DNA from 4 places in the Thermobacillus sp. genome. Region 4 is predicted to be linked to each of the others. Evidence: riboswitches for the same ligand, from Rfam matches in the RefSeq annotation. Region 4 holds a riboswitch; each other region holds the start of a gene.
The links. Region 4 has a riboswitch for cyclic di-GMP ahead of C6W55_RS11405 (PilZ domain-containing protein). Riboswitches for the same ligand answer to the same signal wherever they lie in the genome.
Positions count from the first base shown of each region.

Region 1: it holds a riboswitch for cyclic di-GMP, as region 4 does, so the genes downstream of both, C6W55_RS10405 (DUF4279 domain-containing protein) here and C6W55_RS11405 (PilZ domain-containing protein) in region 4, are expected to answer to the same signal.
Region 2: it holds a riboswitch for cyclic di-GMP, as region 4 does, so the genes downstream of both, C6W55_RS07575 (chemotaxis protein CheA) here and C6W55_RS11405 (PilZ domain-containing protein) in region 4, are expected to answer to the same signal.
Region 3: it holds a riboswitch for cyclic di-GMP, as region 4 does, so the genes downstream of both, C6W55_RS00715 (putative bifunctional diguanylate cyclase/phosphodiesterase) here and C6W55_RS11405 (PilZ domain-containing protein) in region 4, are expected to answer to the same signal.

Region 1 covers NZ_QEWA01000038.1:116,188-123,351, reverse strand. The annotation lists gene C6W55_RS10420 (hypothetical protein) at 1-739, opposite strand, end outside; gene C6W55_RS10415 (hypothetical protein) at 657-1,166, opposite strand; gene C6W55_RS10410 (hypothetical protein) at 1,172-1,561, opposite strand; gene C6W55_RS10405 (DUF4279 domain-containing protein) at 1,646-2,023, opposite strand; cyclic di-GMP riboswitch class I at 2,086-2,189, opposite strand; gene C6W55_RS10400 (aminotransferase class I/II-fold pyridoxal phosphate-dependent enzyme) at 2,524-3,126, shown strand; gene C6W55_RS10395 (b(o/a)3-type cytochrome-c oxidase subunit 1) at 3,191-4,864, opposite strand; gene C6W55_RS10390 (cytochrome c oxidase subunit II) at 4,915-5,382, opposite strand; gene C6W55_RS10385 (cupredoxin domain-containing protein) at 5,719-6,120, opposite strand; gene C6W55_RS10380 (NUDIX hydrolase) at 6,218-6,676, opposite strand; gene C6W55_RS10375 (small ribosomal subunit Rsm22 family protein) at 6,717-7,164, opposite strand, start outside.
Region 2 covers NZ_QEWA01000034.1:96,764-103,927, forward strand. The annotation lists gene C6W55_RS07575 (chemotaxis protein CheA) at 1-1,168, opposite strand, end outside; cyclic di-GMP riboswitch class I at 1,303-1,395, opposite strand; gene C6W55_RS07580 (ABC transporter ATP-binding protein) at 1,763-3,616, opposite strand; gene C6W55_RS07585 (ABC transporter ATP-binding protein) at 3,600-5,384, opposite strand; gene C6W55_RS07590 (MarR family winged helix-turn-helix transcriptional regulator) at 5,415-5,840, opposite strand; gene C6W55_RS07595 (class I SAM-dependent methyltransferase) at 6,296-7,039, shown strand.
Region 3 covers NZ_QEWA01000015.1:4,224-11,387, forward strand. The annotation lists gene pdxR (MocR-like pyridoxine biosynthesis transcription factor PdxR) at 1-757, shown strand, start outside; gene C6W55_RS00705 (stalk domain-containing protein) at 777-2,321, shown strand; gene C6W55_RS00710 (B12-binding domain-containing radical SAM protein) at 2,400-4,196, shown strand; cyclic di-GMP riboswitch class I at 4,257-4,340, shown strand; gene C6W55_RS00715 (putative bifunctional diguanylate cyclase/phosphodiesterase) at 4,433-6,715, shown strand.
Region 4 covers NZ_QEWA01000040.1:74,228-81,391, forward strand. The annotation lists gene motA (flagellar motor stator protein MotA) at 1-28, shown strand, start outside; gene C6W55_RS11385 (flagellar motor protein MotB) at 12-851, shown strand; gene C6W55_RS11390 (ATP-binding protein) at 911-2,764, opposite strand; gene tadA (tRNA adenosine(34) deaminase TadA) at 2,949-3,416, shown strand; gene C6W55_RS11400 (aspartyl-phosphate phosphatase Spo0E family protein) at 3,411-3,605, opposite strand; cyclic di-GMP riboswitch class I at 3,856-3,943, shown strand; gene C6W55_RS11405 (PilZ domain-containing protein) at 4,051-4,866, shown strand; tRNA gene C6W55_RS11410 (tRNA-Arg) at 4,937-5,014, shown strand; gene C6W55_RS11415 (DUF6790 family protein) at 5,277-5,750, shown strand; gene C6W55_RS11420 (condensation domain-containing protein) at 5,799-6,809, shown strand; gene C6W55_RS11425 (thioesterase II family protein) at 6,767-7,164, shown strand, end outside.

The DNA.
Region 1 (7,164 bases), on a different contig from region 4:
TGGAGACGATAGCGCCGACGACCATTTCGCCGGAGATGTTCATCTCCACATTCGTGTTGATATGCATCTGGCCTTCGACGACGACGCGCCGCGCGTTCATCTGCAGCGTGCCGTTGTTGTACGTCAGGTTGCCCGCATACAGCGTGTCGGAGACCGTCACATTCGAGTCATTGTTCAAATGCACAGGCCCGCCGACCCATACGCTGCCGTATTTGCCGCCGACCGCCGCGGCCGTCAGCTTCGTGCCCTGGTTGGCATTCAGCGCATGTTCCGCGATGAGCGTGCCGTAGATCGTCACCGCGTTCGCCTGATTGGTATTCATGCCTTGAACCAGCAGGACAAATGGCTTCGTCGGGCTGCCGAACGTCACGTCGCTGTCCAGGTTCAGATGCCCCGCCTGAATGATGACCGGATCGGCCTGGCTCCCCGCAATGGCGTTCTGAATGTCAGCGACATCGCAAGACTTGCACGAGATCGCGGACGCCTTATAGCCGGTAATGTCACTTTCCATACGGTCGATCAGCTTGTTCAAATAGTTGCCGATGACCGGCTGCATCCCTTCGACCTTCCGGTAGGCCGGAGCATGGGTAAGGTTGTGCATCGTGCCGGACAGCAGCACCTTGTCCGATTCCGGAATGTCGCGGCCGTTCTCCGGATCAATGCGCACCGGACCGCCCGTGCCCGGGTCCGGCTCTTCTTCGTCCTCCTCGCCTCGGACGACCGGCGCGGCTTTGCCCATATAGCCCATCCTCGAGCCCAGATGAACGAAACCTGTTCGGAATAGCTGGACTCCCGGCCATCCTTGACCGCCTTGGCGGAAATTTGCGCGATCTGTCCATCCGCACGGTCGTATTCGGTTCGGCGTTGCCGGATACCTTCACCATGCCCGATGCCGCCGGTTCGACCGTCAGCGCGCCCGGCGCCTTGGGCTGCCGGGAGCCCACGATTTCGAAGCTGGCCATCTGGCCGTAGTAGACGCCCGTGCCGTCATATTCCGCCGGCGACGCGCAGATCGTGTAGCGCTCCTCCGGCAGCGGCACGCCGTTGATCTTGCCGTCCCATCTTTCCGTGTGCTCGATGTCCGCGGTGATGCCGCCGACATAGGTCCAATGGCCGTTCGCATCGTCGTAGACGTAAATGCCCGCTTCTCCCGCACCGCGAGCCATTCCGGCTACGCGGCATAGCCGAGCACGAGCTCCGCGCTCCGGCCGAACGCGGCATCCGCGCTTACCTGCCAGGCCTCGTAGCCTTGCAGCTTCCGGCCTTTCTCATCCGTCAGGACGTATGACTCCAAATCCACCTTTTCCAGGCTCACGTCGGTATCCTCGGCGAACGTGCCCTCGGCAATCCGCAGCCGGGCTTGTCCGTCTTCGGATGCCAGCTCGCCGCCCGCCGGGCCGATCCGCTTCTTGCTTCCGGCCGAACCATCGCCGGATGCCGGCGGGATCACGACGCCGGGCACCCCGCCGCCCTGCGGTCCGGTCAGCTCGATGAAGGAGACGGAGCCGTCCGCCGCACTCAACACCAGCTTGTCGCCGCTGAGACGTGATTTTTCGCCCATTTTGCCCGCCGCCGGTTTTTGCATGAATCAAAAAAACCCCGCGGAGTCGAATCACTCGCACGAGGTTTCGATTTATAACTGCTTTTATACCGCCCCGCCCCAGGACAAGATGGAGAACTCCAGGCGAACCTTGAATTTGGCGATCAAGGCTTGCAATTCGTTCGGCATTTCAAAATAAATCTGCCCCAGCTCGGACTGATAATACATCCGCAGACAGACATCGTACCCGCTGTCGGACAGATGATGGATATACCCGATGTTCGGTTCCAGCTCCTTGAGCAGTTGCATGAGCGAGCCGACGGGGTCGTTGCCGCGCATTTTCACCCGGTACATCCAGAAATCCTTGGACACTTTCTTGCCGCCGACCGACACCTTTCCGCCCTTTCTCAGGCATCTCGCCGGCTCCACATTCAAACTTCGCGTGATTTCATCGAAATCAAGCGTCTCTCCCCGGATGATCAAACTTGCGTCACCTGAAAAAAAGGCATGATCAACGGCATGTCCCATCCTTCATCACCACCATTTAGAGCAGCCCGGCTGTCATGGCGTGATCCGGACGTCATAGTCCCACGCTTTAGACCCGTGGCTTTGCGTCCCCGACTTTCGTACGGGTTTACCTCTTTTCTTTGCCTGGTTTTTCAGGTTGGAGTCCCGTCCGGGACCTGCCGATCTGAAGTTCCTCTCATTCGTTTTTATCGTCAATTTTTGCCACGCGATCAAGACCAATGTCCATATTCGCACCATTTTGAGCTTTTTTGACTATTCTGCAGACAAAAACAACCCGTGATCGAGACTTTTGGCCCATAAACAGAGCTTGCCGGCCACACCGCTAAGTTGCTTCAGCTGCTTCGTCCCACCCTTCCGTTACCAGTTCGACAAAGGCCTGAATGGTAATTTCATCAGAACAATCCTTGCGTGTAATCACATAGGTATCCAATGTTTGCGTAAACCGGTGCAAAGGGATGAGTTCTTCCTTTCTTATCTCCTCTTTGATCAAATCACCGCTGATGATGGAACGGGATATCCTGGAACAAATTGTGGAGATCGCACGATCGTGCGGAGCTTATGTACTTTGTGATGAAGTCTGTATGAACTTGCTCCAGGATGACGATTTGCTCTCCCTTGCAGGCCTTCGCCTCGGCTGGATTGCCGCTCCGCAGGAAGTCATCACGGAATGCATGAAGCACCGCGACTACACCACGATCAGTTGCGGGATATTGAACGAAATGCTGGCTGTCCATGCCCTGAAGAACTACGACAAGATCTTGAGAAGAAGCCGCAAAATTTTGCGGGACAACCTGGCCCTCCTGGATGAATGGGTGGAAAAGGAAGCCGCTTTTTCCTATGTCAAACCGCGTGCGGGAACGACAGCCTTGCTGAAATACGAATTCGAAGTGCCTTCTGTCAATTTCTGTACCGGTCTGCTGGCGAATACCGGCGCCTTTCTGACCCCTGGCGCGTGCTTCGATATGGAAGGGCATGTCCGCATCGGTTACGCTTGCAGTACCGAAGTGCTGCAGGCCGGACTTGAACAGATCTCCGGGTATGTGCGGAAAATGAAGTAAAGCGCCTGCCCGGACATTCGTCCGGGCAAGCGCCATTTGAAGGTTGCAGCATAATCTGACCGATTTACCACGTCACCCAGGGCTTCGATCCGGGCGCCGGATTCACGAGCATATCGCCGAACGGAACCGTGTACGCGAACAGGATCAACACAACGAGTACGCCCACCCATACGCCCCAGCGCTCGATCCACTTCGGCGTCGGTTCGGCTGCGTCAGCCGTCTCGCCGATCGGGAACTCGGCCGCGGTTTTCTCGTCGCCTTTCGGCGCGCGCATCAAGGCGATCATGTTGCAGAACATCAGGATGACGCCGATGAACAGGATCGTGCCGCCGATCGCCATCGCCACGTGATACGGCATCCAGAAGACCGCGTCCGGATGGTCGCCGTACGTCGTGTACGCCGTGCGGCGCGGCGAGCCGAACAGGCCGACCGTATGCATGGACCCCGACATGAAGAACATCCCGATCAGCCAGATGATCGTCTGGATGATGCCGAGCCGGTTCATCCGCGGCGTGAGCTGTTTGCCCAGCACGTGCGGAATGAGCCAGTAGGCGACGCCGAAGAACGTCAGGGCGACCGTCGTGGCGACCGTGAGGTGGAAGTGCCCCGTGACCCACAGCGTATTGTGCACCATCGCGTTCATCTGGTTGCTCGCGTTGATGATGCCGCCAGCGCCGGCCGGAATGAACACGAGCATGCCCATGAACGGCGCGAAGAAACGGACGTCACCCCACGGCAAAGTTTTCAGCCAGCCGAACAGCCCGCGCGCGCCCTTGGCCCGACCGGTCTGCTCGAACGTTGCAAACATTGCGAACGCGGTCATGAGAGACGGAATGACGACCATGAACGTCAGGACGACCTGAATGTACTTCCAGACCGGTGCGATGCCCGGTTCCATCAATTGATGGTGGAACCCGACCGGGATGGAGAACAGAATGAACAGGACGAACGACAGCCGCGCCATCGAATCGCTGAATATTTTGCCCCCGATGATCTTCGGTATGCAGATATACCAGCACATGTACGCCGGCATCAGCCAGAAGTAGACGAGCGGATGGCCGAAGTACCAGAACAGCGTCCGGCTGATCATGATGTTGATCTTCTCCACCCAGCCGAACGACCACGGAATGAACTGGAACAGCACCGTGATCGCGACGCCGATCGTGGCGATCTGCCAGACCAGCATCGTGGCGACGGCCATGAAGCCGAACAGCGGGCTGACGCTGCCCTTGTGCGTCCTGCGCCAGTACCGGTATTGCGCGAAAATGCCGTACCCGCTGATCCAGCTGCCCACGACGACGAACACCAGGGCGATGTAGAAGAACGGATTGGCTTTCAGCGGCGCGTAGAACGTGTAAAGCACCGTCGCTTCGTTCGCCAGAATCATGATCGTGCCGAGGATCGTGCCGACCGTCATCAGGACGTAGCCGGCCCAGCCCATCCGGCTCACGACGCCGAGCAGCTTGCCGCCCATCGTCTTGCTGACGCCAGCATACAGGAATCCGATGATGAAGAAGGTCGTGAAGATCAGCGCCATCAGGACGCCGTGCGCGGTAAGAATTTGATAGTAGCCGATCTCCGACGGCAGCTCGATCATGCCGCCGCGGACGAGCCCTTGCAGCACGCCCGCGACGCCGCCGAGCAGAAGCGCCGTGAAGGCCACCAGAAGGTGCGCCAGCACCAGCTTCGCATCTTTGCCGTCGAACGGCCGTTTATTGTCGGCGGCGGACGCTTGCATCACAGTAGCAGTCACGCTCGATCATCCTCTCCGTTTCGGTATTGTCGGTCTCATTTCACGATGATGGTCGTCGCCATGAATTCATGGCCCGCGCCGCAGTATTCGTTGCACAGCACCAGGTACTCGCCCGGCTTGTCAAACGTGTACGTGTAGTGGTTGACCTCACCCGGCACGGCCATCAGGTTGACCGTCGTGCCCGTAATCTGGAAACCGTGCACGACATCCGGGCTGGTCACCTGAAAATGCACCTTCGCCCCGAGCGGCACTTCCATCTTCGCCGGCTTGAAGCCGAACGCGTAAGCGATCATGTAGGCGTTGTACTCGTTCTCGCCGACCTGCTCGAGGCCGGGGTTGTTGAACGGGTATGTCTCGCTGACTTTCTCCGGATCGATCGTATGGTGGCCGGTCGGCGGCTGCATCCCCATGGCAAACGCGCCGACGCCGATCACGCCCAGGAAGACGAACAGCATCGCGACGCCGATGGCCAGCCAGATTTTCTCCAGACGATGAATATGCATGATGCTACCCCCTACCTGTTGATGAAAAGAATGAAAACCCCCAGCCACGACAGGGCTATGAAGCCGCCGAGCAGCATGACGGACGTAAACGTGCCTTTCAGCGTGTCCTTCTCTTTATCGCTTCGGTCCCGGGACATACGGTTCACCCTTTCCTCGTTTTTTACCGTAAGTGTAATGGCCCGCATACCCGTTCATTGTGAGATAAATCACAATAGCGTCGGCCATTTTCGTCGGTTTTGTTACAAATCGTCATAATATTCGGATAACAACAAAAGCGGACGCATTCCGTCGGAACGCATCCGCCTCTTGAAAAGATGATGCCTTGAATAATAGCCGTTATTCGACGATCAGCTTGCCGATCATGTCGTCATGGCCCGTGCCGCAGAAGAGGGAGCAGATGAACTCGAACTCGCCCGCTTTGTCGGCCGTGAACGTGATCGTCTCGCTGTCCTTGATCTTCTTGCCGTAACCTTTGATCTCGACTTCGTGCATGCCTTCTTCGTTGACCAGCTTGATCTCGACGGTGTCGCCCTTGTTCACGCGGATCTCCGTCGGTTCGAACGCCCAGTTCTTCGCTTTGATCTCGAACGATTTCGTCTCGCCCGTCGAAGCGGACTGCCCGGAACCGCTGTTGCCGGAGCCGCTGTTGCTGCCTGCGTTATCCGAATTGCCGCCGCAGGCCGAAATCATCATGGACACGCCCACGGCCAGACCCAACATTTTCAACCATTTTTTCATTCTCCGCACTCCCCTATCATTGTTTCTCGGAACTGATCCCATTGTAGATGCCGCAGGGGAGCGTCTGTGTGACAAATATCACAACCGGATCGCGAATCTATGAACGTTCTGTTACATAACCCGCCTTGCGCAAGATTCGTTCGGCCATCGGATGGAGTTCCGGAATCGGGCGGTCCGGGTGAAACCAGGCCAGTTCCAGCCCTTCGTGGTCATTCACGACCGGCTCGCCGGTCACGCCTTCGGCCTCGAACACCACAAGCGCGTTGTATACTTCGTCGCCGTTCGGATAGCGGTAGTACATGTCCCTCCCGGAGAGCAGCGCCACAAATTTGAACGATGCCGCGCGAAGCCCGGCTTCTTCGTACAGCTCCCGCGCCGCCGTCTCCTCGAACGACTCGCCCGGCTCCATGGCGCCGCCGATCGTGCCCCAATCGCCCGTGTCCGCCCGCCGCTGGAGCAGCAGCCGGCCTTCGCCGTCCCGCACCATGACGGCGGCTCCCGCCATGATGAGCGGGCGGCTGCCGACGAACCGGCGCAATTCCATAATGTAACCCATTGGCTTCCCTTCCTTCCGCCCGGTCCTGCAATGCGCAGGATCAGCTTCTGGTCCCGCCGGCACCCGGCGCGCTGAACGCATCGCCGCATTCGGCTTTACGCGCCCGCTTGAAGAGCTCTCCGTCTTTCTTGTGCACGTCCACGCTGCGCAGGCCGTCCGGCGTGCACAGCTCGAGGCCGATCCGCCCCTTGTCGATCCGCGGGCGGCGGATGATCCGCGCCTCCGCCCTCCCGCAGGGCTCGCGCGTCACGGCCAGATACGAAAATTTCTCGTCCTCGTAGGGCGCCGCCCCGTCCTTCAGCTGCTTGTGCAGCCGGCTTCTCGGAATGCGGCAGCGGAAATGGCACCAGTCTTCGCCCTCCATCGGACACGCCGACGCATGCGGACACGGCGCGGCGAGATGGGCGCCGAGCCGGAGCAATTGCTCGCGCACCGCCATCAGCCCGCGATACGCGGCCGGCGTGCCCGGCTCCACGATCAGCAGCATG
Region 2 (7,164 bases), on a different contig from region 4:
TGTCGCGGACGATGCGGTTCATGCGCTGGAACGTGGTGGCCAGCGGAACCATCCGGATCTCCATGACCTTGTCCTGGATTTCCTTCGTAATCTTCTGCAGATGTCTGGCCGCCTTCTGGAATTGCTCCAGATTCAGCCCGACGATCTCCGGATTCTGCGTGACCATCGCTTCCGCGATCACCAGCTCTCCGACCAGATCCATCAGCTCGTCCAGCTTGTCCACGCTCACATGGATCGTCGTGCCCTGATGCGCGGCGGCCGGATGGCGGACTTCCCGGTTCGGCTGGCGGGCGGTATTGCCGGTCTGCGGAGCGCCGCCATCGTCCCTGACCGCGGGTTCATCCGATGCCGGACGCGCTTCCGGTTGCTCCGCATCCGGCTCCCGCTCCCTTCCGTCCGGAAGAAGCGCCTCTTCCCGCTCCCCGTCCGCACCTTCCTCCGCGGGGATTTCCCGCAACTCCAGCTCCTTCAGGTAGCTGATGCTCGAGAGCTCGACATACAGCTCTTTGTAGTCCCGGTCCGTCGTCATGTGCAACCGGAAACCGTGATCCCGGATCACGGCGTCGGCTTCGGGATCGTTCAGCAGATTTTCCGGCACGTGATGAAAATCCGTCAGCCAATCCTTGATCTTGAAGAACGCCTGGTACGCCCGGATGTTCGCCATCTCGCAGTCGTCCGTGAAGTACAGCCTGGCCTCGTATTGACGCAGACCGCCGTATCCTTCCGCGCCGGCTTCCGCCCCGCCGTCCGTACCGCCAGACCCGCGGCTGAGCGTCTCCAGCAGCCAGTCCACCTTGCCGATCACGCTCGAGGCCTCCCCGTCGGCGGGCTCGCCGTTCCGGAGCTTGTGCAGCTCCACCTTGGTGAAATCCACCCCCTCCAGCATCAGGTCGGACAGTTCGGACCAGTCCGCCGGCCGGGAAGGGTTGTCCCGCAAATACGAGAAAAGATCTTCCAGTGCATGCGCAAGGGCGGCGATATTGTGGTACTGCATCATGGAAGAGGAACCCTTGATCGTATGCATGATGCGGAAAATTTCGTGGATCGCCTCTTCCGTGAACTCGCCGTCGTGCTCGCAAGCGAGAATCAATTCCTCGAGTTGGTCGACAAGCTGTGTGGCCTCCGTCAAATACGCTTCGAAAATCGGATCCCCGCGCTGGTCACTCATCCTACCTCTCCCCGTGTGCAGTGAATATCTGAACGCAAAAAAGCCCTCCAGACACGGACATGACTCAAGGGCTTCGCGCGAACACGCCAAAAAGCGTGCAACATGACTGTAAGCGAGCAACTTACGGCCTGACGGCCGGCAACCTGGCGATCATAGTTCAACGGACATTGAACCTTAGACCCATGGCTTTGCGTCACTGCCTTTCGACAGTTTTGCCCTTAATCATGCTATTCAATTATCCACCATGCGTAAATATTTACAATTTGAAGTGATAAACCCATATTCTGAATATTATTATTCTCTAAAACCTATTTTACTGACGATTATAAAAAATTACAAGTCAAATTAGTAAAAATTTCATGCCATAATTCATCTGTATTACAGCGTCGTTATAATGCTTTTGCACTATAATTACAATCCGCTTTCATGACCGTACCTTCCGTTATCCGTTCACGGGTCTTTGTTTCCGATGTTTGCTTCGGTCTGGTAAAACGCGCACAGCCCTTCGACGGCAAGGCGCCCGCATCCCGCGATGACAAGAAAAAAGAAGAACGCCGCCGGGGCGTTCTTCTTCCGCAGATTTTCATGTTTTTTCTAGGACACCTGCTCGAACTGGCTGTTGTACAGCTCCGCATAATGGCCGTTCTTCGCGAGCAGCTCCTCGTGCGTCCCGCTCTCGACGATGTCGCCGTCCTTCATGAACAGGATCAGGTCGGCGTTGCGGATGGTGGACAGCCGGTGGGCGATGACGAAGGAGGTGCGACCGGCCATCAATTTGTCCATCGCCTCCTGAATTTGGACTTCCGTGCGCGTGTCGACCGAACTGGTCGCTTCGTCGAGGATGAGCATCGGCGCATTCTCGACCATTGCGCGCGCGATCGTGATCAGCTGCTTCTGTCCCGCGGACAGATTCACCTTGTCGTCCAGCACGGTGTCGTAGCCGTTCGGCAGGCTGCGGATGAAGTGATGCAGTCCGACGGCCCGGCAGGCCCGCTCGACCTCTTCGTCGGTCACGCCCTGCTTGGCATAGACGATGTTCTCGCGGATCGTCCCCTCGAACAGCCACGTATCCTGCAGCACCATGCAGAACAGGCTGTGCACGTTCTCCCGCGTCAGATCCTTGATCGACACGCCGTCGATCAGGATGTCGCCGCTGTTCATCTCGTTGAAGCGCATGAGCAGGTTGACGAGCGTCGTCTTGCCCGCCCCGGTCGGTCCGACGATCGCGATCTTCTGGCCGGCCTTCGCGTGCGCGGAGAAATCCTTGATGACGATCTTGTCCGTACCCTCGTAACCGAAGCGCACATGGCGGAACTCGACGTCGCCACGGACGTTGTCAAGCCGGGCCGTCTTGCCGCTCTCGTCCGACATTTCCTCTTCCCCGAGGAACTCGAATACACGCTCGGCCGCTGCGGCAGCCGACTGCAGGCTCGTGCCGATCTGGGCGAACTGCTGCAGCGGGTTGGTGAAGAGCCGGATGTACACCATGAACGCGACGATCGTGCCGAAGCTCGTGTGGCCGTTCGTGGCGAGCAGCGCGCCGACGATGCAGACGACAACGTAGCCGAAGTTGCCGACGAAGCCCATGAGCGGCATCATCAGGCCGGACAGAAACTGTGATTTCCAGGCGCTCGTGTAGAGCTGCTCATTGATCTCGTTGAATTTCCGCCGCGCCTCCCGCTCGCCGTTGTAGGCTTTCACGACGGTGTGGCCGGCGAACATTTCCTCCACGTACCCGTTCACCCTGCCGGTATGCTGCTGCACGGCCGCGAAATGCTTCTGCGACACGCCCATGATGCGCGACATGAGGAAGAAGCCGATGAACGTGGACAGGATGGCCGAGAGCGCCATGATCCAGTTCGTGTAAAACATCATGACGAGCGCGCCGACGAAAGTGGTGATCGCGTTGATGAACGAGCCGATGCTGTTGTTCATCATCTGGCCGATCAGATCGACGTCGTTCGTGACGCGGCTGAGCACGTCGCCGGTGGAGTTCCGGTTGAAGTAAGACAGCGGCAGGCGGTTGATTTTGCGCGAGATGTCGCTCCGGAGCCGCCTTGACACGCGCTGCGTCACGGTCGCCATGATGAACCCCTGGATGTAGTTGAACAGCAGGGACAGCACGTACAGCACCGCGAGGAAGGTGCCCACCCGGGCAACCGCGTCGATGTCGATGCCGGTCATCATGCCGGCCGCGATGATGTCGGTGATCTCGCTCAGCTTGTCGGGGCCGATGATGTTGAATACGGCGCCGAAGAACCCGAGGACGAGCGCGACGATGATGCCCGGCAGATATTGGCCGATATAACCGAACAATTTGCGCACCGCGCCGCGGAAATCCTTCGGCTTGCCGCCCGGCATCATGCCGAACGGCCCGCCGTGCGGTCCTCCGGGCCTGCGCGGCCGCCGGTCGTTGTCGCCGATGTTGTATTCACGCCTGCCGCTCATGGGCCAATTCCTCCTTCGACAGCTGCGAATAGGCGATCTCCTGGTAGGTCGGGCAGTTCTCCATCAATTCGTCATGCGTACCGATGCCGACGACCCGTCCCTCATCGATGACGATGATCTTGTCGGCGTTCCGGATCGTACCGATGCGCTGCGCGACGATGAGCACGGTCGTCCCCTTCGTCTCCCGCGCGAGCGCTTCGCGGAGCGCGCGGTCCGTCCGATAGTCGAGCGCGGAGAACGAATCGTCGAAGATGAGAATTTCGGGCTTGCGGAAGATGGCCCGCGCGATGGACAGCCGCTGCTTCTGCCCACCGGACAGGTTATTGCCGCCCTGCGCGACCTTGCCTTCATACTGCCCTTCCATCTTCTCGACGAAATCCCGGCTTTGCGCGATTTCAATCGCCCGTCTTACGGCAGCCGTCTCATCTTGAGCGTCATCGCCGACTCCGTCTCTCCGGCCGTACGCCACGTTGGAACTGACCGTTCCGCTGAACAACACCGCCCGTTGCGACACGTAGCCGATACGGTAGCGCAGCGCTTCGAGCGTATATTCCTTGACGTTGCGGCCGGCTACCAGCACTTCGCCCTCGGTAGCGTCGTAGAATCGCGGGATCAGGTTGACGAGCGTCGTCTTGCCGCTGCCCGTCGCGCCGATGAACGCCACCGTCTCTCCCTTGCGGGCGGTGAAGCTGATATCGCGGAGCACATAGTCGGCGGCGTCCGGGTATTTGAAACTGACGTTCCGGAATTCGATTTCCCCTTCGGCTCCGGGCTTGCCTTCGGTCTCGGCGCCGTCTTCGATGCTCACTTCGGTGTCCAGCACCTCGAGAATCCGCCTGGCGGCCACCGCCGCGCGTGGCAGCATGACGAAGACCATACTGAGCATCATGAAGGAGAAGATGACCTGCATCGCGTAGGACGAGAACACGACCATGTCGGAGAACAGGAAGATCCGATCCTCCATCCGGGCCGCCTGGATTACGTAGGCGCCGATCCAGTAGATGGACAGCGACATGCCCGACATGATGAAGCCCATTCCCGGGAACATGATGGCCAGCGTACGGAACGCGGTCAGGTTGACGTTCGTCAGATCTTCGTTCGCCTTCTCGAACTTCCCCGTCTGGTAGCTCTCCGCGTTATAGGCGCGCACAACGCGGATGCCCGTCAGATTCTCGCGCGTCACGCGGTTCAGGTTGTCGGTGAGCGCCTGAATCTTCCGGAACCGGGGCAGCGTGACCGAGGTTACTGCGGCCAACATGATGACCAGCACCAGTACCGCCACGCCGGTCGCCGCCGTCCACTCCCAGTTCTTGCCGGAAATTTTGACCACGGCCCAGACGGCCATGATCGGCGCCCGCACCAGCACCTGCAGCCCCATCGCGATCAGGATCTGCACCTGGTTGATGTCGTTGGTCGTCCGGGTGATGAGGCTCGCGATCGAGAATCGGTTGACCTCCGACATGGAGAACGACATCGTCTTGTCGAACAGCGCGCTCCTGAGGCGCATGGACAGGCCGGCCGCCACCCTCGCCGCGAAATAGCCGACCACCATCGCGCACGCCATGCCGCCGATCGCGCACAGCAGCATGTACGCGCCGTTCAGCACGATCTCGCCCATGTTGGAGCCTTCGGACTGGACGAGCACGGTGACCTTCGACATGTAGCCGGGCAGCTTCAGATCCAGCCACACCGACGCCACGATGAAGACGACCGCGATCGCGAGATAAAGCCATTCCGTCCGGCGCAGATACCTGAATATCCTGAGCATCGCATCCTCCCCTTCGTCAGCGTGTCCATTTCAATCTTCCTCGGGTGCCATCTCATGAATCCGCTTGAGGATGCGGACGAATTCCCGAGCGTCGCGCTCCCCCAGCCTGCGCAGCAGCCGTTCCATGCCGCGCTTCGCCTCTTCATGCCGGCCGAGCGCGAAAGCTCTGCCTTCTTCGGTCACGTGCACGAGCACCCGCCGCCTGTCGGCCTCATCCCGCCTCCGCTCGATGAATCGCTTGCGCTCCAGGCTCTTCAGAGCGGCGGCCACGCGGCCGGTCGTAATCCGCAGCCACCGGCTGAGCTCGCCCGCCGAGACGCCGTCCCGACGGTGCGTCAGATACATCAGAATGCCCAGTTCGCCGTGGGTGATGCCCCTCGGCTCCTCGGGAAACGGGGGACGCCTCGAGCGGCGCATGGACTCGAACAACTCTTCGACCAGCCGGCGATAATCCATGAACGGTCCTCCTCCCCGCGCGCAGGCATAAATATCTTACAATAAAAGCTTTTAGTATAAGCTATTGTACCGCCGGCGGCGGCCGGAGGTCAACTCGGGAGCGGAAGCGGTCAATATCATCTTCCGCGCGGAAGGTTGACCCCTGACAGATTATTGCCCAAGCAATAAACTGTCGATCGTCCGCAGCCAAAATTCGCTAAAATCAAACTTTCCCTCCTTTCGCCGGGCTCGATGCCTTGAAAAACCGACATTCCGCTTCCTATAATGGAGGCGATCTCTTTCCGACGGGGTGAAACGGATGTCGTTCCGCATGGTCCGAACTATTTAGTCTCCCGGGCCGGGTCAACACGCGTGCCGGCCGCCAAGGGAGAAGTCTGCCCTTTTGGAGATGTGAGGGTTTGAACGTCGGATGGCGGGAATCGCATGACGTTTTCCCAACGGAAGGAGAAACGAACATGAATGCGTCAGATTACAAAGCGCTTTACGAGCAGATCGGCGAGCTGAGCGGATGGGATTTCAGCCGCGTAAACTGCGTGACGGAGGGCCGCGGCCCGGATTTCTACGAGGAAGTCCGGAAGACGTGCAGGAAAACGGACCTGCTGCTCGACATCGGCACCGGCGGAGGGGAGAAGGTGCTGCCGCTGGCGAATGACGTGCTGCTGCTCGTCGGCATCGACCAGGATGCCGAAATGGTGGAGGCGGCGCTCCGAAACGCCGCCGCGAGCGGCGCGCCGAATGTCCGCTTTCTCAAGATGGAGGCGGAGCGGCTGGAATTCCCCGAAGGTTTCTTCCATGTCGTCTCGTGCAGGCAGTCGGAGTTCGACGCCAAAGAAGCCGCACGGGTGCTCGTCCCGGGCGGCCGGTTCCTGACGCAGCAGGTCAGCGAGGGCGACAAGCTGAACATCAAGCAGGCGTTCGGCAGGAAGATCGGAAAGCCCGGCGCTTTGCGGGACCGGTACGTCCGTGAATTGAAGGAAGCGGGTTTCCGCGACATTGATGTGATCGAGTTCACCATCATCGAGTACTATCAGTCGCCGGCGGATCTCATTTTTCTGTTGAAGCATACGCCCACCCTGCACGACTTCGGGCAGAAGGAAGAGCATTTCGAGATCCTTGAGCGGTTCATCCGGGAGAACCGGACGGAAAAAGGCATCCGGACGAACATGGAGCGCTTCATCCTCACGGCCCGGAAACCGTGACCGCGCGAAAATGAGAAAGAAGGATACCCGGCCATCGGGTATCCTTCGTCTTGTTCGGCAACCGTAACGTCAACGGACCGTTTCTCTATATACGAATCGACCGGAACACAAGCCCCTTGACCATT
Region 3 (7,164 bases), on a different contig from region 4:
CGGGACGCTGCCGCCCGGCAGATTGCTGGTTCTGACGCCGTCCCATCAATATCCGACCGGCAGCATCCTGCCGATCCAGCGCCGGCTGCATGCCGTCCAACTGGCCGAGGAAGCCGACGCCTACATTGTGGAGGACGATTACGACGGCGATTTCCGGCTGAAGGGGGTGCCGATTCCGCCGCTGTACACGCTGGGGCCCGAGCGCGTCATCTACGCGGGGACGTTCAGCAAGACGCTCGCGCCCGGGCTGCGCCTCGGCTTCCTCGTGCTGCCGCGCAGCCTGGCGGGGAAGTTCGCCGCTTTCAAGGAAGCGGCGAACCTGCGAACGCCCGCCGTGCTGCAGGCCGCCCTGGCCCGGTTCATCCGGGACGGGCACCTGGAGCGCCATATCTACCGGATGCGGGCCGTGTACCGCACCCGGCGCGCGCTGCTCATCGAGGCGCTGAACCGGCATTTCGGCGGGCGCGCCGTCATCCGGGGCGACGAAGCGGGGATGCACCTGCTGGTGGAATTTCCGGACCTTGATGCGGCTCCGGAGTGGTCCCGGTCGGCGGAATACGGCGTCGTCGTCGACTGTGTCGAAGATTACTGCCTGCAGCGGGGATTTCGCACCCGTCAGATCGTGCTCGGGTACGGCAATATCCGCGAGGAAGACATCGAGCCGGGCATCGAGCGGCTGAGCCGGTTTGTGCGGGAACGGGGATATGGCGATGGACAACCCTGCCGCCCGGTGGTACGATGGCCTTGGGAGACATAGGAGAAACCTGGAGGGAGAAATGGTTACAACATTCGCAAGACTCAGACGCGGCATTGCCATTTGCACCGCGGCTGTGCTGATCGCATGGCCGCTCACGGGAGCATGGACGCGGCCCGCCGCCGCGGCGCAGACGGCTCCCGTGGAGTCGCAGCAGGCCGGCATCCGGGTGATGATCGACGACAAGCCGTTCACGTTCTCGCCTTCGCCGGTTCAGGAGAACGGCGTGACGCTCGTCCCGATGCGGCAAATCTTCTCCGCGCTCGGCGCCCAGGTCACCTGGGTTCCGGCGACAAAGTCCGTTTTCGCGAAGAAAGGCACGATGATGGTCGCGCTGCAGGTCGGCTCGCGGCAAGCGGTCGTGAACGGCAACGCGGTCATGCTGGACGTTCCCGTACGGACCGTTGACGGCGCGACGATGGTGCCGCTGCGCCTCGTCGGCGACGCGTTCGGCGCGCGGACCGCATGGAATGCGGAAACCCGCACGATCTTCATCGAGACCGCGGAATACCGAGAAGCGCTCGAACGGGAGATGAAGGAGAAGTACGGGAAGCTGACTCCGGCGGAAATCGTGGCCATGAACGACGACAAGGTCGTCATGATCATCACCGACAACGCCCAGGGAAGCGGCGTCATCGTCGGCGACCGCTGGGTGCTCACGAACTACCACGTGATCGACGGCGCCGCTTCCGGCAACGTCATCCTGAACGACGGCACAATCGTCGGCATTCTCGGGGTGGCCGCCGCCGATGAAGACGCGGACCTGGCCATCGTGCAGACCTCGCGCCCGCTGGGCATTGCGCCGGTAACGTTCGCGGACTCGTCCACGGTGGACAAAGGCGACCGGATCGTGGCCATCGGCAGCCCGCTCGGCTACCAGAACACCGTATCCGAAGGCCTGATCAGCAACATGATCGACGAGGGAATCGTCAGCTACTACCAGATCAACGCGCCGGTTGACCGGGGCAGTTCCGGCGGCGCCGTGTTCAACGAATACGGCGAACTGGTCGGCATTACGACGGCCGTCATCCGGGATACGCTGGCCGATCTCAACTTCGCGGTCCCGGCGCTGTATGCCGAACTGCTCCTCATGGAACTGGAGGCGGACCCGCCTGCGCAGAACGAGATCCGGTTCCCGGAGAGCAAGCTTCCGGACAGTCTGGAAGGCGCGTCGAACGAAGAAATCCGCGGCCTGCTCGCGAAGGAATTCGGCAGCGCCCAGACGTCGAAAGGGACGGCCGTGTTCACCGACTGGACCGTCGCCCGCGACGCGCAGGGCTGGCTGGTCGTGACTGCGGTCATCAGCCCGTCCTTCTACATGCTGTACGGCAAAGATTCGGCAGGAGAGCTGCGCCTCTGGGCGATCGACCTCGCCGCCGAGCTGCGCCGCATGCTGCCGGATGTCAATCTTGAACTGATCGTCTATTATTCGCAGGTCTTCAACGCCGAACCGCGCGGCTTCGGGCCGGGCGTCGTGACGAATCTCGGCGACGGCCGCTGGCGCGTCCAATACGAAGTCATGCATCTGCAATATCTGGACAGACTGCATATCAGCGACAATTTCTAAATCAATCACGACACGGCGGCCTGCCGCTTCCGATCCGAAGGGAGCGGCGGGCCGATCCTTGTCCATCGAGGTTATGCCATGAAAATCGTGCTCGCCGCGCTCAACGCGAAATACATTCACACCTCGCTCGCCCTGCGCTGCCTGAAAGCGTACAGCGGGCGCGAATTCGACATTGAAATCGCCGAGTACACGATCAAGGACCCGGCGATGCACATTACCGCCGACCTGTACCGGAGGAAGCCGGACGTGGTCGGTTTCTCGTGCTACATCTGGAACATCGAGGAGACGATCACGGTCATCGACATGCTGCGCAAGGTGCTCCCCGATGTCCGCATCGTGCTCGGCGGCCCGGAGGTCAGCTACGACACGGAATACTGGATGGAGCGGCTGGATGCGGTCGATTTCATCGTCATGGGCGAGGGTGAGGAGACGTTTCACCATTTGCTGACCGAAATCCGGGGAGAAGGCAAGTTCCATTACGTGTTCGGCGCCGCATACCGCAAGACGCTGCCGGACGGAACGCGCGAAATCCGGATCAACCCGCCGCGGCCGAAGGCGGACCTCACGAAGATGCCCTCGCCGCACCGGTTCCCGGAAGACAGGCCGCATCTGAAAAACCGGATCGTCTACTTCGAGACGAGCCGCGGCTGTCCGTTCAGCTGCCAGTTCTGCCTGTCCAGCATCGAGACGGGGGTCCGATACTACGATCTCGAGCAGACGAAGGCGGACCTGCTCTATCTGATCGAATCGGGCGCCCGGCTGATCAAATTCGTCGACCGGACGTTCAACATCCGCCGCGACTATGCGCTCGAGCTGTTCCGCTTCCTGATCGACAACCATAACGGATGCGTCTTTCAGTTCGAGATCACCGCCGACATCATGCGGCCCGAAGTGCTCGAATTTCTGGCGGAACATGCGCCGCCCGGCATTTTCCGCTTCGAGATCGGCGTGCAGTCGACGAACGATCCGACGAACGAAGCGGTCATGCGCCGGCAGAACTTCGCCAAGCTGAGCCGCACGGTCACGACGATCCGCGACAGCGGGAAAATCGCCCAGCACCTCGACCTGATCGCCGGACTGCCGCATGAAGACTATGGCACGTTCCGCAAGACGTTCAACGACGTGTTCGCCCTGCGTCCCGAAGAGCTGCAGCTCGGTTTTCTGAAAATGCTGCGCGGAACCGGACTCCGGCGGGATGCGGCGAAATACGGCTACGTCTTCATGGATCGGGCGCCGTACGAGATTTTGTCGAACGATGTGCTCTCCTTCGGCGACATCGTGCGGATCAAGCGCGTCGAAGACGTGCTGGAGAAATACTGGAACGCGCACCGGATGGACCGTACGCTGCTGTATCTTGCGTTTCGGGTGTTCGAGTCGCCGTTTGATTTTTTCCAGCAGTTCGGAGACTACTGGGAGGAGCGGGGCTGGCAGCGGATCGGCCATCAGCTCGAAGATCTGTTCACCCGGCTGTGGTCGTTCCTCGAGGAATGCGGGCCTCCGGCACTGGAGCCGGATCTTGCGCTGGGCCTCATGAAATACGACTATTTCCTGAACCACAAGTACAAGCCGCGCGCCGTGTGGTGGGAGTTTCAAATGGACAAGCGGGAGCATGCCGCCTGGCTGCGCCGTCTGGCCGAGCGTCCGGAGGACGTATCCCCCTCGTTCGCCGCGGCGGGGCCGGACGAGAAGCTGCTGCAGAAACACGCCGTGATCGAGCGGCTGCCGTTTGATCTCGCCGCCTGGCTGGAAAATGGCGAATTTTCGCGAAATGTCGAAACACTGCTGGTTGTCTGCTACGGCCTGGGCGATGCAGGAACATCGGCGCATATGCTGCGTATCCAACCGGGCAGGGAGAATCATGCGAAAGGTGGTTAAAGAAGGGAAACGCGCGAAAATGTCGAATCTTTGCAGTGACAACCGAATAGCTGTGCACCAAGCTGATAAAGGCAAACCATATGAAAATATGGGACGCAAAGCCACGGGTCTAAGGCGGAATGCTATGACAGCCGGGCTGCCGGAGTTTGTGCAATCTGTGACGCAGACTGCCTTCATGAGCTTGGAGGCAGTTTTTTGCGGTCCGGTGTTTGCGTCCCCGCCTACGGGGGAGGAACATGTCGGATAGAACGCTTGCGAGGAAAGCATTCGATTGGAAAGGGGGAATTGATGTCATTCTGGCGGCGGCATCCGTCGCCTTGATGATCTTGCCGGCGATGCCTGCTTTTGTGTCCGGTTCCGGGTGGGCCGGATGTTTTCTGCTTCTTCTCTTGCGGCGGGCGGGCTTTCGCTTCGCCGCGGCTGCGGCGCTGGCGGCTGCGGCGGCCGGTTTCTGGCTCGGAGACCGTCCCTGGACCGTCTTCCTTGCCGTTCTCGAGATCGCGCTGCTCGCCGCATGGCTCAGGCGCGGCCGGGACGATCTGCTGCCCGCGGAGCTGGGCTACCAGCTGATCATTGCCGCGCCGTCCGCGCTGCTCATGGCGCTTACGGACGGTGGAACGGCCGCCGGTGCGGCGATGGCGGCTTCCGGCAGCCTCGTCGCCGGCGCGGCGTCCGCGCTGCTGGCCGATTTCCTGCATCATTATCGGCCGTTCGCCCGCCAGGCCCGCGGATCGCAGGAGGCCTGCCGCGTACCGCTGCGGCGCATGATCGCGCACCTGGCGGCGTCTGCCGCCGTCGCGCCCGCCCTGCTGATCATCCTGACCGCCGGCCTGCCCGGCATGTTCGACATCCTGCCGGCTCCGGCGATGGCGGCGGTCGCCGCGGCGGCGGCCGTGCTGCCTGCGGCGCTCGGCGCGCTCTGGCTGTCCGGCCGGATATCGGGCGCGTTCGAGCGCCTGGCGTCGGCCATGAACGGCCTGCACCTGAAGCTGCGGCAGGGCGCGGAGGTTCGCTGGCCGGCCGGCGGCGCGGCGGAAGCGGCCGAGATCGCCGAGCATTGCCGGGTGGTCGCGGACCATCTCGCGGTCCAGTACGACGCGAACGAGCAGCTGACGGAATCGCTGCGGGAGCAATCCGCCCGGCTCCGCGCCTCCGAAGCGGCGCTCGAGCGGCTGTCCTACCACGATACGCTCACATCGCTGCCGAACCGGTTCTATTTCTACGAGCGGCTGCGCGCGATGATGGACGAACACAGGGGCCGCGGCGTCGGCCTCATGCTGCTCGACGTCGACCGGTTCAAGCAGGTGAACGACTCGCTCGGCCACGCTTCGGGCGACGAGATGCTGCGCATCATCGCGGGCCGCCTGCGCGAGCTGTGCGGGGACGAGGCGGTCATCTGCCGGCTTGGCGGCGACGAATTTGCCATCATGGTGCCGGGCAATTCGCGCGATGCGCTGAGCCGGCTCGGCGACGCCATTCTTGAAGCGGCCGCGGAACCGGTGCGCGTGGGCGACAAGGAGCTGTACGTCGGCGCCAGCATCGGCATCAGCCTGTACCCCGACGACGCGGTCCGGGTGGAGGAGCTGGTCCGGAACGCGGATACCGCGATGTACACGGCGAAGGAAGCGGGCGGGCGGCGGTACGAGTTTTATTTCAGCTCCATGAAGGAACAGGTGTCCGAGCGGCTCGAAATGGAGACCAGCCTGCACAAGGCGCTGGAGCTCGGACAGTTCGAACTGTTCTACCAGCCGAAAATGGATGCGGACGGACTACAGACGTTCGGGTTCGAGGCGCTGATCCGCTGGTACCGCCCGGGCCGGGGTTACGTCCCGCCTGATCTGTTCATTCCGCTCGCGGAAGAGACGGGCGTTATCCAGGCGATCGGCGACTGGGTGTTGCGGACGGCCTGCAGGCAGTGCGTGGAGTGGCACAAAGCCGGGTATCCGCCGGCGGTCGTAGCGGTCAACGTCTCGACCCGGCAATTCGAGGACCCGAAATTTGTCGAACAGGTGGAAGACATTCTCGAGGAGACGGGCATGCGGCCGGAATGGCTTGAGCTCGAAATTACGGAGAGCTTCCTTCAGCGGGACAAGAACACCGTCATCGACATGCTGAAGCAGCTGAAGGACCGCGGCATCCGCATTTCGATCGACGATTTCGGCACGGGCTACTCGTCGCTGTCCCAGCTGAAAAATCTGCCGATCCACGCCGTGAAAATCGACCGCACGTTCATCCGGCACATCGACACCGACAGCATGAACGCGTCGATCGTATCGGCCATCATGGCGCTCGCCCACAGCATGAATCTGCGCGTCGTCGCGGAAGGCGTCGAGACGGAAGCCGAGCACCGGCTGCTGCGCAAGATGCATTGCGACGAGCTGCAAGGCTATTATTTCAGCGCGCCGCTCCGGGCGGAGGAGGCGCTGCCATATCTCCGGCTGATGCGGGATCCGGCCGGCAGAAAACAACGCGGCGCCGGCGATGCCGATGCCGATGACGCACATATCATGCGGCATTAGGGATGCCGCGGAATTGCAAGATCAAACATAACCGATGCGCCGGTGCGGCGCTGCCTGACGCTGCAGTGTGGGATGCACGCTGCAGCGTCTCTGCTTGGGGCGAGGCTGTACCGTGGTATGCACGTTACAGTCCCGCCGGCGGGGCTTTGCGCAGGGCTGTAGCGTGGCATGCACGCTGCAGGCGCCCCGGCGGGCCTCTGCGCGCCGCTGTAGCGCGGTATGCACGCTACAGGCGCCCCGGCTTTGCTCCACGCACCGCCACGTTCATAGCAGCCGTACCGAATCGGGACTGTCCGCATGGACGGTCCCTATTTTGTCGACGGCATGCCCTTTCCGCTTTCCGAAAACGTTCTTCACCATCCGCCACAAAGTCCCCCCTTTCGCCTCCCGGTCATAAAAAACGTTCGTCGTGGGAATATTTAACTTCGTGACTTTACCTGAAATTACGA
Region 4 (7,164 bases):
GGCGAGAGGCGTTGAGCAGACGGCATAGACACGAGGATCACGAAGAGCATCCCAATGAGACCTGGCTCGTACCTTACGCGGATCTGCTCACGCTGCTGCTTGCGCTGTTCATCGTGCTGTACGCCATGAGCTCCGTCGATGCGCAGAAGTTCCAGGAGATGAGCCGGGCGTTCAGCGTGGCGTTCAATTCCGGCATCGGCGTTCTGGATCAATCGGCCGTCGTCGTGTCCGTGGATCAAATGACGAACTCGACCGACATGGTTCGGTTGTCCGGCGGGAAAGAAGGCGTTGCCTCCAGCGAAGCGGCGCGCCGGGCGGAACAGGAGCTTCGGGAGTTCGAGCAGCTGCGCGACCAGCTCAGTCAGTATATCCAGGAAAACAATTTGTCGACACAGCTCGATATCCAATTGAATCATTCGTCCCTGCTCATTACGATCAGCGACAATGCGCTGTTCGCTTCCGGCAAAGCGGACCTCACGCCGGAAGCCAAGGAGCTCGGCGTTGCGATCGGCACGATGCTGAGAAATTACCCGGGCTACGAGATATCCGTCGAAGGGCATACCGACAACCAGCCGATCAACACGGCCGAATTCGAATCCAACTACGAACTCAGCGCGAAACGCGCGATCAACTTCATGAGGGTGCTGATCGAGGCGGGCAATCTCGATCCCCGCTTGGTCAGCTCGACCGGATACGGGGAATTCCGGCCCGTGGCGGACAACGACACGCCCGAAGGCCGCGCGAAGAACCGGCGCGTCGAAGTTTCCATTCTCCGCAAATTCACGGATGCGTCGGCCGTTGAGTCGCTGCAGGTGTCCGGCAATAACGCGGCAGCAACGAAGGATTCATGAGCAGCTATGCCTTGGACCCCCCTGTGCGAAGCGCAGGGGGGTCTTCATCGTCCGCCGGCTCATTCCACCGCGGGCAGGTTGATCGTAACGGTCGTGCCCTTCCCGACTGTGCTGCGGATCTCCATCGTCCCTTGATGGCTCTGGATGATGCGCTGGCTGATCATGATGCCAAGTCCGGTCCCCGACTCCTTGCTGGTCACGAACGGATCGCCCAGCTTCGGAATCATCTCTTCCGATATGCCGACGCCGTGATCCCGGATGGTGATCACGATCCAGCCCGGCTGTTTCCGGGCTTCGATCTCGATCTCGCCGCCCTTGGGCATCGCCTCGATCGCATTTTTCAATATATTGATGAATACCTGTTTCAGATGATTCTCCTCGCAGGCCACCTCGCAGGGCTCGCTGTCGAAAGAAGTGGTGAATACAATATTGCACAGATGCGCCTGACTGTCGAGCAGCGAGATGACATCGCCCAGGATGAACCGCACATCCTGAATCCGGAATTTCGTCGCCTGCGGTTTCGCCAGAATCAGAAATTCACTGACAATCAGATTGATCCGGTCGAGCTCTGACAGCATGATATCGATGTGCCGCTGATTCAGCTTGTTCGTCTGCTGCTGGAGCTGCAGGAATCCGCGCAGTGTCGTGAGCGGATTGCGGATCTCGTGGGCCACCCCCGCGGCAAGCTGGCCGACGGTATTCAGTTTCTCCGCGCGGCGCAGAAGCTCATCCATTTTGTTCCGATTCGTCATGTCGCGCGTAATGCTGGCGAACGCCTGGATGACGCCGTTCCTGTCGCGGATTGCCGAGGTGGTGACGCTGACTTCGAAGCAGGAGCCGTCTTTCCGGCGGCGGATCGTCTCGCGCGCCGGCAGCATCTGGCCGGCAAGCAGCGCTTCCCGGGCTTCGAGCTCCTCTTTCATGCCGCTCTCGGGAACGATCGGCAGACTGCGTCCGATCGCCTCTTCCTCGCTCCATCCGAACATCTGCTCGAACGCCGGATTGACGCGGATGAGCACACCGTTCACATCTTCAATATGGATCGCGTCCGTCGTATGGTGGATAATGGACTCGAGGTGTTCCTTCATCGACCGGTTTTCTTCAAACGCCTTCTTGAGCTTGGCCGTGTAGACGTCCAGGTTCTTCGCCATCGCATTGATCCGTTCGGCCAGCTGGCCGGTCTCGTCTTTGCGGTTCACGGCAAGCGGCGTATCGAATCGTCCGGATGCCACTTCATCCACCTTGCCCAGAATTTGGCGCAGCGGACGGATCAGCACATAAGCGAGCCCGTAATTGATGGCGACCGCTGCCGGGAGAAGGAGAACGGACAGGGAGATCTGATAATTTCGCGTCTCCCTGATCATGCCGTACATGGGCGACAGGTCCGCCGCGATGCGCACGGCAAGCCCCGATTCGGGAAATCCGAACGTGCCGGCAAGCAAGGTCTTTCCTCCGCTTCTGAGCGAGCGGTAAACCTCGCCGCTTCGCATGGCCTCGGCCAGATCGGCCGAATCCGTCCCGCTCGCATGGATGTCGTAGCTGCCGTACAGCAGACGTCCGGTGAGTTCCTGCGATGCAGCGTTCCCCGCTTCCCGCGCGGATGAGGAGCCGGCCCCCCCTTCTTCCGCCGGACGGAATACCGCGATTTCCATGATGTTGCGGTGCAGGGACTGATAATCCTGAATGAGTGCGGTCGGATCCAGGCCGGACGAGTTTTTATCCGGCCCGTCTGCCGATCGCGTTACCCGGGCGGCATGCTCCGTGACGCTTGCGGCGATGTTGTGCATCAGTTCTTGCACTTCGCGCTTCAGGTTGACCCGCATCGCATAATCGTTCACAATGACGGTGAGTGTCTGGAAAATGATCACGATGGTCGATAGGATCAAGGTCAACCTGATCTTGAATGACAACACGGGCACCTCCTTCCATACAGCCAAAACTTGTGGATAACATCGGTATCTCGATTTCCAGGATGTGGACAACTGTGGACAAATCTTTAGTTATCCACCGATTTATGCACAACGTGTTAACAACGAATATCTGTTCGCGGTATAGACAGTCAAAAGTGCAGGATCGAACAGCGGAGGAGGCAGATGAATGAGCTTTGCAGAGGACGATGTGCGCTTCATGCGCGAAGCCATAGAGGAAGCGAAAAAAGCAAAGTCGTTGCGGGAAGTCCCGATCGGCGCAATTATTGTGAAAAACGGGGAGATCATCGGCAGAGGCCACAATCTGCGCGAGACGATGCGCGATCCGACCGCCCATGCCGAAATACTGGCCATCCGTCAGGCCAGCGAGCATCTGAATGCCTGGCGGCTGCTCGATTGCACGCTGTATGTCACGCTGGAACCATGCCCAATGTGCGCCGGCGCCATCCTGCAGTCCCGGATCGCTCGCGTCGTCTACGGAACGGACGATCCGAAAGCAGGCTGCGCAGGCACGCTGATGAATTTGTTGCAGGACAGGCGATTCAATCATCGTACCGAGGTCATATCCGATGTGCTGCGCAGCGAATGCTCCGAATTGCTCACCAGCTTCTTCCGGGCGCTGCGCAATCGTTCATAAGCGTGGGGCTTTTTTGTCGGGAATGGTCAACTCGTCCCGTTGCAGCTGCTGCAGTGCGACGATGAGCCTGTCCGCCTCTTCGCTCAGGGCGAGGACTTCCGGGTCGGTTAGACTTCCTCTTGCTTCCGCAAGTGCGTGCAGACGAAAGCGAAGCGTTTGCAGCTGTCCCAGCAAGCGATCTTTCTTCATCTGCCTCAGTCTCCCCCGATAGAAGTTATGGATTGTGCTTCCATTATACACTTCTTGATCCACAGAATTTGTAAGTTTTTGTCGATTGGACTCCACTTTTTTCTGCCGCTTTTCGACACGAGCATAGTGCCAAGGCTGCATGACTTGCGGCTCCATCCTATGAAAATTGGCATTGCCATTTCAATACAATTTACAGTATAATGAACTTTGCAGATTCTTGAAATATGACTGACATCTATATCGGCATCGAATCAGCAAAGGGCAAACTTGTCGAAAGGCAAGGACGCAAAGCTAAGGGTCTACGGCTCCGCACGAGCTATGATCGCCTGGTTACCGGGATTCGGATGTACCTGTCGCTGCATGTAACGGTAGACCATCCCTGCTAATCGGGGATGGTTTTTTTGTCATACAGGAGTCCCATACAGAAAGGAGTTGTGGAAGGACCATGCCGTTATCCAACACTTCCCCGTCACCGAGAAATTCGTCGACCGGCTCGATGGGATACGACGTCTCGGTGCTGATGGACTCGAAAGCCGTCGTCGAAAAAAAAGGATTTGTATCGACTGGCACGCTGACCTATGTCGCCGGCGAGCTGCTGGAGATTGAATTCCCGCAATACGACCAGTTCATGCTCGGCGAAAAGGTAAAAGTCATGATTTACGCCAAAGGCGGCATCTACGTGTTCGAATCAACGGTGCTCGCGAAGGATCAGGGCGCGCTGGTCGTGCTGAATCCGCCCGAGAATCGCCGCAAATTCCAGGACAAGCGGCAGGATCCGCGGGTACCGGTCAATGAGCAGGCCCGGGTGCTCAGCCTGTATGAATATTCGCGCAAGGTGGAACGGAAGTTCCCGGATCCGCCGACCATCCTGCTGGACAACATCAGCATGTCCGGAATCGGCTTGCTGTTCAACATCGACCTTCCGTTGCAGACGCGGAACCAGCTTCACCTTGAATTGGATCTCGGCAACCGCTTTGAATGCAGGGCGGAGATCATTCATCTGCAGCGCACCAAGGAAGGCATCCGGTGCGGAACGCGCATTATCGAGCTGAAAGATGACCACGCGAATTGGTTGCGTTCCTACATCCTGAGATCCCAGATCGAGGCTTACTACCGCGAGAAGTCGGAGAAACTGCGCAAAGAGATGCTCGGCGAGGAAGGGGAGACTGAATTCGACATCCAGGCCGAACAGACGGAGCCGGTCAAAACGGATCGTGCGCCGCAGACCTACCTGTTCAACGATTCCAGATACGAAGGTTGATGCGGCAACGATTTTCAGGTCGCCGTCCCTTCCTTCGACAGTCGCAATGTGGTATAATACATCTTGCTGCGCGCCCGTAGCTCAGCTGGATAGAGCGACAGTTTCCTAAACTGTGCGTCGTGGGTTCGAGTCCCACCGTGGCGCGCCAGTTCCATAAATCATCTGAACCATAAGAATCCCCCCTCAGAATCGTTTCTGACGGGTGGTTTTTTTTTCTCAATTCCCTCTCCCTCGCACAATCCTCTAACTGTTTCCACTTTAATTTGTTCATCAACTTACTTTTTTCCTTGATTTGTATTTTTTATTTTACATGTTATGATTTGGTATAAAGGTACTGTTTGTTAATTTTTTGTTAAATCTTGTATCGCTAAATCAGCCAACTACACTTATGTTCTCGGAGGGATTAGCAAATGTGGTTTCTGGCTTTGTGGGCGCTGGGCTTGCTGTCGGGATTCACGCATCTTCTCATCACGGGCTTCGGCGACGCCAGCAACATCTCGCACATTCTGCTCTTGCACCAGTTCGTCGTGACGTTCGGCCTGGTGGGCATCATCGGGGTCATCGTGAATATTGCGCTTGCGGATGATACGGCCAGGAAGCTGGGATGGCCGGGCGGACCGTATCAAATCAAATACGGGTTCTCCCAGCTCGGCGTCGGCGTGATGGGCGTAATGGCCATCTGGTTTCACGGTTCTTTCTGGGTAGGCGTTCTGGTCACCATGTACATCTATGGTCTGAGCGGCCTGTGGTCGCATACGCAGGAGATGATCAAGAATCGCAAAGCGGACGCAGGCAACATCGCAAACATCGTGATGGACATCGTCTATCAGGCGTTCATCACCATTCTGTCCATCCAGGCCGGTGGCATCTGGACCAACGCATGAGTAGCCACGGTCTTCATATCGCCTTGAACCATAGAATCGAAGAGAGGAATGATCGGTTTGACCGTCCGGAAAGTCTCGATGACAGAAATGCAAAAAGGCATCTTTCTCGACTGCCAGATCGGCAATCCCGACGCCTATTACATTGCGGCGACAATCCGGATTCGAAACCTCGACGAAGCTTTGCTCGAACAGGCTCTTACGCTTTTGATCCACGAACAGGCAGCGCTGCGATGCTGCGTGGATTTCGTCGACGATCTGCCCGGCCTGGCCGTTCATCGGGAAGTCGAGGTTCCACTGGTCAAATATGACCTCGCTCCGGAGCAAGAAAATCGAGAAGCACGGGCCAGGAACATCATCGAGCAGGAGATGAGCAGGCCTTTCGATTTGTTTCGGCCGCCTCTGTTCCGCGCGGTGCTTGTCAGGCTGGACAAACAGACGCATCTGCTGATGATCTGCATCCACCATCTTGCGGCTGATGGGCTATCCCTAAATATCCTTGCCCGAAAATGGTTCGATTACTATGACGCCCTGGCAAGCGGCCGCTTGATTGCCTTGCGACAGGATGACGGATTCATTGAATTTATCCTGCAAGAGATCGAGAGATTGAACAACGGGAACTGTCACGAACATCGTCAGTACTGGGTCGACAAGATGCGCGGAGCTGAGCCGTTGGCTCTGCAGCCGGACTATCCGGCGTCCCAGTGGATGCAAGGTGTCGGCAGGGAAATGCGTTTTCCGGTTTCATCCAATCTCTTCAAACGCCTGCAGGAAAGGGCGGCCGAGCTTGAAACAACCGGCTTCATGTTCGTCATGGCTGCCTTCGCCCTGCTGCTGCATCAATATACCCGCCAGGAAGACATCGTCTATGCCTCGCCGTTTACATACCGTCCGGACATCTGTCTGGAAGAGACAATCGGTTGCTTCGAGTGGTTCACCCGATTGAAACGGGGGCTGCCGGAGGGTCGCAAATCATCTGTTTTCCTTATCTCGGAGGTTATGCGAATTCGTTCCTCAATCTGGCGGACAAATTGGACGACAGCTATGAGCTATGGGCTCTGAATCCGCCGGGGCACGGCTCCTGCCGGAAGCCTCCCGCTGAAGACATGACGGCCCTGTTGGATCTGATCATAGGCGAGCTAAAGAGCATTCTACGACCCGGAGGCATGCTGTTTGGCCACAGTATGGGCGGCATGGTGGCGTACTTTCTTGCGCAGCGATTGACGGAGTCTTGTCATCCGACACTTATACTGTCCGCCTGCACCACTCCGGCCGAGACCCGGCGGGTATCCCATTTGCCCGATGACAGACTCATTGAACATTTGGCGTCGTACGGCGGCATCCCGCAGGAATTGATGCATGAGAGAAGTTTGCTGCATTTTTTCCTGCCGGTGTTCCGGGCTGATTTCAAAGTGCT